Regions from separate parts of the Pseudomonas sp. WMBT8 genome, predicted to be linked through region 2. Evidence: predicted binding sites of a transcription regulator. Region 2 holds the regulator's gene; the other holds the start of a gene.
The links. Region 2 encodes FliA, which starts transcription of late flagellar genes. Its sites were predicted from a motif close to CTAAAGTTTNNNNNNNNNNNGCCGNTAA; they were not measured.
Positions count from the first base shown of each region.

Region 1: flgM (flagellar biosynthesis anti-sigma factor FlgM) is a predicted target of FliA. The motif match lies at 1,755-1,782, and genes of this name have one in related genera.

Region 1 covers NZ_CP188096.1:4,548,176-4,552,384, forward strand. The annotation lists gene ACO77H_RS20595 (chemotaxis protein CheV) at 1-832, opposite strand, end outside; gene flgA (flagellar basal body P-ring formation chaperone FlgA) at 914-1,678, shown strand; gene flgM (flagellar biosynthesis anti-sigma factor FlgM) at 1,819-2,136, shown strand; gene ACO77H_RS20610 (flagella synthesis protein FlgN) at 2,185-2,652, shown strand; gene ACO77H_RS20615 (flagellar brake protein) at 2,748-3,497, shown strand; gene ACO77H_RS20620 (MFS transporter) at 3,558-4,209, opposite strand, start outside.
Region 2 covers NZ_CP188096.1:4,386,495-4,390,703, reverse strand. The annotation lists gene flhF (flagellar biosynthesis protein FlhF) at 1-421, shown strand, start outside; gene fleN (flagellar synthesis regulator FleN) at 523-1,356, shown strand; gene fliA (RNA polymerase sigma factor FliA) at 1,353-2,093, shown strand; gene ACO77H_RS19805 (chemotaxis response regulator CheY) at 2,262-2,636, shown strand; gene ACO77H_RS19800 (protein phosphatase CheZ) at 2,655-3,443, shown strand; gene ACO77H_RS19795 (chemotaxis protein CheA) at 3,456-4,209, shown strand, end outside.

The sequences.
Region 1 (4,209 bases), 160 kb from region 2:
TTGCCTGGTTGAATACACCGGACAATGAAGTATGCAGGATGATATGCAATTTTTGCATGCGTGGGTCGTTGCGTATCTCGGCCGTGAGGGTGTAGCCGTCCATTTCCGGCATCTCGATGTCGGAAATCATCATCAGGAATTCCTCTTCCGGCTTCTTGCCTTCATCCACCAGCTTGCGCAGGTAGTCCAGCGCCTGGCGGCCGTCATTGAGCGCCACCACTTCGACACCGACGGTCTGCAGACACCGGGACACCTGCTTGCGCGCCACCGACGAGTCATCCACCGTCAACACCCGCAGGGACACGGCCTTCTGCTGGGTCTGCTCATCCACCACACCCACCGAAATATGCTCCGACGTCGGCGCCACTTCCGCGAGGATCTTCTCCACGTCGATGATTTCCACCAACTGGTTATCGACCCGCGTCACTGCCGTGAGGTAGTGGTCGCGCCCGGTGCCCTTGGGTGGTGGATGGATCTCTTCCCAGTTCATGTTGACGATACGTTCCACCGAGCGCACCAGGAAACCCTGGGTCTTGGTGTTGTACTCGGTGATGATCACAAACGGGTTCTCGCGATCCTGCAAACCGGCAGAACCGGTGGCCATCGCCAGGTCAAGAATCGGAATCGTCGAGCCACGGATGTTGGCCACGCCACACACCACCGGGTTGGACTTGGGCATTATGGTGAGCTTGGGGCATTGCAGCACCTCCCGCACCTTGAAGACGTTGATGCCATATAGCTGCTTGCCATCGAGTCGAAACAGCAACAACTCCAGGCGATTCTGCCCTACCAGCTGTGTGCGCTGGTTCACTGAATCCATTACACCCGCCATGCCCAGACTCCTACGCTACAAAACTTACGGGTACGACGCGCCCCCAACACGAAACGGCACGCGCTTTGCTTTTTATTGGCCATGGACATCAAAACGACAGTTTCCCGACGCCTTCGCTCGCCACAGTACCGCAGATTACTCTGCGCCTGGATGGCGTTGCTTGCCTTGGGCGCAGGCCACCAGGCCCGCGCCGACAACGTCACCTTGCCTGATCTGCTTATCGGCGTCACTCAAGGCTTTCTTGAGTTCACTGTAGAAGATTATCTGGCGAGCACCCAGACACCGGGCCGTTATGAAATCCAGGTCAACCAGTTGGACCCGCGTTTGCGCATGCCCATGTGCGACAAGGAATTGACAGGCTCCCTGGAAAGCCCCGCCCAGCCCATTGGTCGCGTGACCGTGCGCGTGCGCTGCGACGGCAGTTCGCCCTGGACCGTGTTCGTGCCGGCCCAGGTCCGGTTGTTTCGTGACGTAGTGACCGTTACTCGCCCGCTCAAGCGTACCGGCATCATCGGCTATGAAGACGTGGCCCTGCGCGAGCGGGACATCAGCCAGATCAGCCAGGGCTACCTCACCTCCGTGGACCAGGCGGTCGGGCAGAAACTGACCCGACCAATGGTAACCGACCAGGTCATCACCCTGGTTCACCTGGAACAGGCAGAAGTGGTGCGCAAAGGTGACCAGGTGGTGATATCCGCCAGCAGTGGCGGCCTGAACGTGAAAATGCCGGGGGAAGCCCTGGCCAATGGCGGGATGAGCGAACAGATTCGCGTGAAGAACCTCAACTCCAAGCGCGTGATCAAGGCCCGGGTAACAGCGCCTGGCCAGGTGGAGGTCGCGCTATAGATCACTGGCGTGGGACGCTGGCTTTTCCTACACTGTGCCGAGATCACGCTGTACACAGGTTTATTGTCGATCGAGCCTAAAGTTTGTCCGGGTATGGCCGAAAACATGGCAAGCGTCCAAATACCCAGAGGTTTTTTAACATGGTCATTGATTTCAGCCGATTGAACAGCGCCCAGGCAACGCCCGGCGGCACGCGTACCAACGCGGCCAAGGACAGCGTTGAAGCCAAGGCCCCGGCACTGCCCGCCAAGGCAGAACAAACCGCTTCGACCCAAAGTGGCGAATCGGTGCATTTGAGCAACGAGGCTCAACAGTTGCAGAAGATCACGGACTCGCTGCGCGATCAGCCAGTTGTCAATAAAGCCCGCGTGGCCGAGTTGAAACAGGCGATTGCCGATGGCAGCTATCAGATCGACAACGACCGTTTAGCCGGCAAAATCATCAAAGCCGAGCGCTAGGCCAAGGCCTGCGCCAGGCTTTTGGACGCTTAAAACCCAAGGCCAGCCATGCACGACGAAAATCTGCTGCACCTGATCACTGAAGACCTGGCTCCCGCGCAACACCTGCTGGAGCTGCTTCAAGACGAATTCGTAGCCCTGTGCGGCCGCGATATGCGCCTGCTGGAAGATATCCTGGCACGCAAGCAATCGTTGATCATCCTGCTTGAACAACACGGCCAGAAACGCAGCCAGATCCTGCTCAGCCTGGGCCTGCCCGCTGATCACAGCGGCCTGGAGCAACTGGCCAGCCACTCGTCGGTCGGCGACCAGTTGCTGGCCCAGAGCGCAGCGCTCAATGAGTTGTTGATCAACTGCCAGCAAGCCAATGTGCTCAATGGCCAGTCGATCCAACTGCAGCAAGCCACCACCGCCAACCAGCTGCGCATCCTCCATGGCGGCGAACCTCCAGCACTGTATAACGCCCAGGGCTCCACCTCACGGCTGGTCAAGCCCAGCACACTCAGCCAAGCCTGACGCCGGTTTATTGCGCGCCCTATCAAGGCGTGCCACATGCTGGCAAAATGCCGGTTCTTGCGTGTAGTCGTATTTTGTCTGGAGATGGAAGAACCGTGTTCAACACCCTTAGCGCGGAAGATGCTCCGCAGCCCCCCAAGGTCCTCACCACCCCTCTGGAAATTGCCAGCACCCTGCGGCTGCTGCAAGAGAGCCACGACCCGCTGATCATCACCTTCCACGAACGCAACCAGCGCTTCCAAAGCTACCTGGTGGATGTCGACAAGGACAGCAAGACCCTGAGCCTGGACGAAATGATCCCGCCCGAAGGTGAACGCTATCTGGAGAATGGCGAAGCATTTCGTATCGAAGGCTTTCACGAAGGCGTGCGCGTGGCCTGGGACAGCAATGGCCCGCTGACCATCGGTGCAAAGGACGGCCACCGCATCTATAAAGGCAGCCTGCCAGAAGAAGTGGTCTACCATCAGCGCCGCAATGCCTTTCGCGCGGCATTGAAACTGGCGCAACTGGTGAATATCGAACTGGGTGGTGAGAAACTCAAGGCGCCTATCAGTGGCAAGCTGCTGGATATCTCCGCCACCGGCTGCAAGCTGCGCTTTGAAGGTGATATCTCCGAGCGCCTGCAACTAGGCCAGGTCTACGACCGTTTTATCGCCGCCCTGCCCTTCGGCAGCATGACCACGGCGGTGGAGCTGCGCTACCTGCACTTCGAAGAAAGGATCAACACCACCTTTGCCGGTGTGCGCTTTCACAACATGAGCGGCCTGGTGCAGCGCCAGGTTGAGCGGTTTGTCTACCAACTGCAGCGCGAGGCGCGACGGTTCGATAAAGACGACGACATGTAAGCGCCAAACCACAGGCACAAAAAAACGGGCAGCTCCTTTGGGAACTGCCCGTTTTTTGTTTCAGGGACGGGCCCGGCTCAGGTCATGCGGGTGTTCATCCGGGTCAGGATGCTCCGGCGGCTCGGGCTCGGGCTGCGGCTCCATCTCCGGCTCTGCGTCGGGCGCAGGCTCTGGCGCGGCGGTTTGCATCTGGTCCTGGACCACCTGCTCATCCACCCGCGGGTCGAGGGCTGCCACCAATGGCGAACTGGACATGCTGTCGGGCATGGCCACGTGGTGCAACGGCGCGTCGTCCACCTGATGCAGGTTGGTCACAGCCTTGGGACGAATACGCCAGACCAGGATCAATGCGCACAGGCTGAAGAAGGCATAGAGCATCTGGTTGCCAAACAGCTTCATCACCACGCCGGCCAGCAACGGCCCGATACTCGCGCCCACCCCGTAGGTCACCAGCAACATCGCGGTGAGCGACACTCGGCGATCACCTTCGACATGGTCATTGGAAAATGCCACGGCCAGCGGATAGAGGCAGAACTGCACCAACGAGCACAGGAACCCGGCAATAAACAGCACTTCCAGCGGCACCTGGGTCATGATCGCCAGCGGCAATGCCGCCACCGCCAGGCACAGGGCGAAACAGCGAATCAACAAGGCGCGGTCATAGCGATCGGACAGCCAGCCCAGTGGCCATTGCACCAACAGGCCGGCAAAA
Region 2 (4,209 bases):
GGTGCTGATCGATACCGCTGGCCTGCAAGCCAGCGACCCGGCATTGCGCATGCAACTGGAAAGCCTGGCCGGGCGCGGGATCAAGTCGAAAAATTACCTGGTACTTGCAACAACCAGCCAGAAACAGGTTCTGACTGCTGCGTACCACAGCTACAAACGTTGTGGGCTGGCCGGTTGCATCCTGACTAAGCTGGATGAAACCGCAAGCCTGGGCGAAGTGTTGAGCCTTGCCATCAGCCATGAATTACCGGTCGCCTACCTGACCGACGGGCCGCGGATCCCGGATGACTTGCATCTGCCGCGCCGTCATCAGTTGGTCAGCCGCGCGGTCAGTGTGCAAATGCAGGACGAACCCAGTGAAGAGGCGATGGCGGATATGTTCGCCGACCTCTATCACAACCCAGCCAAGCGGGTCGGCTGAACGGCAACATGCAACACAGTGCAATGTACCTACATCGATGGTCTGCTACCGCGGCCACCCTATGTAGCCTGCGGCTAAGCAAGACAAGGTAAAGAAAGAACATGGGCAGCATGCATCCCGTACAGGTGATCGCGGTGACCGGCGGCAAAGGTGGCGTCGGGAAAACTAACGTGTCAGTGAATTTGTCCCTGGCCCTGGCAGAGCTTGGCCGCCGCGTCATGCTGCTGGATGCCGACCTGGGCCTGGCGAACGTTGACGTTCTGCTGGGACTGACGCCCAAACATACCCTGGCCGATGTCATTGAAGGCCGCTGTGAGCTGCGCGACGTGCTGTTGCAGGGGCCTGGGGGGATTCGCATCGTCCCGGCCGCCTCCGGCACCCAGAGCATGGTGCATCTGAGCCCGGCGCAGCACGCCGGCCTGATCCAGGCCTTCAGTGATATCGGCGACAACCTCGACGTGCTGGTGATCGACACTGCCGCCGGGATCGGCGAGTCCGTGGTCAGCTTCGTGCGCGCCGCGCAAGAAGTATTGCTGGTGGTCTGCGACGAACCCACCTCGATCACCGACGCCTACGCCCTGATCAAACTGCTCAACCGCGACTACGGCATGAACCGCTTCCGCGTGCTTGCCAACATGGCCCAGAGCCCGCAAGAAGGGCGCAACCTGTTCGCCAAGTTGACCAAGGTCACGGATCGCTTCCTCGATGTCGCCTTACAATACGTCGGCGCAGTTCCCTATGACGAGTGTGTGCGCAAGGCTGTGCAAAAGCAGCGTGCAGTCTATGAAGCGTTCCCTCGTTCGAAATGCGCGTTGGCGTTCAAGGCAATTGCTCAGAAGGTCGATACCTGGCCACTGCCCGCCAATCCCCGGGGGCATCTGGAGTTTTTCGTCGAGCGATTGGTGCATCAGACGAGTGCGGGACCGGTGCTATGACAGCCAGCGGCTACAACCTTTACAAAAAATCAGCGCGTGACAGCCAGGGCGAATTGATCGAGCGCTATGCGCCCCTGGTCAAGCGCATTGCCTACCACCTGCTGGCACGCCTGCCCGCCAGTGTCCAGGTCGAAGACCTGATCCAGGCGGGGATGATCGGCCTGCTCGAAGTGTCGACCAAGTACGACGCGAGCAAGGGTGCGAGTTTCGAGACGTATGCGGGTATCCGTATCCGTGGCGCGATGCTCGATGAAGTGCGTAAAGGTGATTGGGCGCCGCGTTCGGTCCACCGCAATACCCGGATGGTGAGTGACGCAATTCGCTCAATTGAAGCAAAAACCGGTCGCGACGCTAAAGATCACGAAGTTGCGGCCGAACTCCAATTGAGTCTCGACGATTACTACGGGATTTTGAACGATACCTTGGGCAGCCGCCTGTTCAGTTTCGACGACCTGCTGCAGGACGGCGAACATGAAGGGCTGCACGAGGATGGCGCGAGCGCTCACCAGGAGCCTTCACGCGACCTGGAAGATGAACGCTTCCAGGGCGCCCTGGCAGAGGCGATTGCCAATCTGCCGGAACGTGAGCGGCTGGTGTTGGCGCTGTACTACGACGAAGAGCTGAACCTCAAGGAAATCGGTGAGGTCCTGGGGGTCAGCGAATCGCGGGTCAGCCAGCTACATAGCCAATGCGCGGCCCGCTTGCGGGGGCGTTTGGGAGAGTGGCGAGCGCGCTGACAGGCAGTGTGGGGACAGTGCGAACGATAACCGCCACGGCGCAAGCCCGGCGGGAGCGGCCCGTGATGTGCCCCAGCAGTCCTTTTTGTGTAATGCCTGTTGAATGATATGGCGCGCCCAGGTGCTGGACGCGTTTAAGACTGCTTGGAGGTCGAATTGGACAAGAACATGAAAATCCTCATCGTTGATGACTTCTCAACGATGCGGCGGATCATAAAAAACCTGTTGCGTGACCTTGGGTTCACTAACACGGTCGAGGCGGATGACGGTATTACGGCGATTCCGATCCTCAACAGCGGGAGCATCGACTTTCTGGTAACCGACTGGAACATGCCTGGCATGACCGGTATCGATCTGCTGCGCCACGTGCGCGCTGATGAAAAGCTGCGCAGCCTGCCTGTGCTGATGGTGACCGCTGAAGCCAAGCGTGAACAGATCATCGAAGCCGCCCAGGCCGGGGTCAACGGCTACGTGGTCAAGCCATTCACTGCACTGGCCTTGAAAGAGAAGATTGAAAAAATCTTCGAACGCATCGGTCATTGATGCTGCCACGGGGGAGCTATGGAGCATAAAGAATCATCGCAGGCCGACTTTGAGTCGACCCTGAAAAAACATGCTCACCAACTCGTCGAAAGCCTGGAAAAAGGCCAGTTCGGCGACGCAGTGCAGTTGATCCATGAGCTCAACCAGACCCGCGACCGCGGCCTGTATCAGGAAGTGGGCAAGCTCACCCGTGAGTTGCACAGTGCGATCGTCAATTTCCAGATCGACCCGCACATGCCCCAGGCCGAGGAAATCTCGCAGATCACCGATGCCACCGAACGCCTGTCCTACGTGGTCAGGCTGACTGAGGCGGCAGCCAATCGCACCATGGACCTGGTGGAAAACGCCACGCCCCTGGTGAACGGCATGGCCAATGAGGCCAAGGCGTTGAGCGCTGACTGGGGGCGCTTCATGCGGCGCGAAGTGGGTGCTGAAGAATTTCGCGAGCTGGCGCGCCGGGTCGAGGGTTTCCTGTCACGCAGCGAGCAGGAAAACCGCACGGTTTCCAGCAACCTCAATGACATCCTGCTGGCCCAGGACTACCAGGACCTGACCGGCCAGGTGATCAAGCGCGTGACCCTGCTGGTCACCGAAGTGGAAAGCAACCTGCTCAAACTGGTGCTGATGGCCGGTCAGGTCGACCGTTTTGCCGGCATCGAACACGACCGCGAAGCGATCCTCTCGGAAAAAGATCCACAAAAACACCTCGCCAAGGGTGAAGGTCCGCAGATTCATGCCGATAAACGTGAAGACGTTATGTCAGGTCAAGATGACGTAGACGATTTGCTGTCCAGTTTAGGCTTCTAAGGAGCACGCAATATGAGCTTCGGCGCCGATGAAGAAATCCTTCAGGATTTCCTTGTAGAGGCCGGCGAAATTCTAGAGCAGTTGTCCGAGCAACTGGTCGAGCTGGAAAGCCGACCGGATGATGCGAACCTGCTCAATGCAATTTTTCGCGGTTTTCACACTGTAAAAGGGGGCGCCGGCTTCCTCCAGCTCCATGAGCTGGTGGAGTGCTGCCACATCGCCGAAAACGTGTTCGACATCCTGCGCAAGGGTGAGCGTCACGTTGATTCGGAATTGATGGACGTGATCCTCGAAGCCCTGGACGCGGTCAACGGCATGTTCAATGAAGTGCGCGAACGCGCACCGATTACGGCTGCCACCCCGGAACTGCTGGCCGCCCTGGCGCGCCTGGCAGAGCCTGCCGCTGTATCTGCCGCCCCGGTGGTTGAGGCGGCGCCTGAGCCGGTGGCTGAACCCGACGTTACCGACAGCGAATTCGAACAACTGCTGGACTCCCTCAATGCCGTCAAGGCCGAGGCACAAGCACCGGCAGCGGCTGCGCCGGCCATGGTGCCGACCAGCGAAGACATCACCGACGCCGAGTTCGAGTCATTGCTCGACCAGTTGCACGGCAAGGGCCAGTTCGCCCCGGACGCCGTGGCAGCCACACCGGCGCCTGTGGAGCCGGCAGCGCCAGCGGCCAGCACCGACATTACCGACGACGAATTTGAAGCACTGCTGGATCAGTTGCACGGCAAAGGCTCGTTTGCCGCCGATGCCCTGCCGG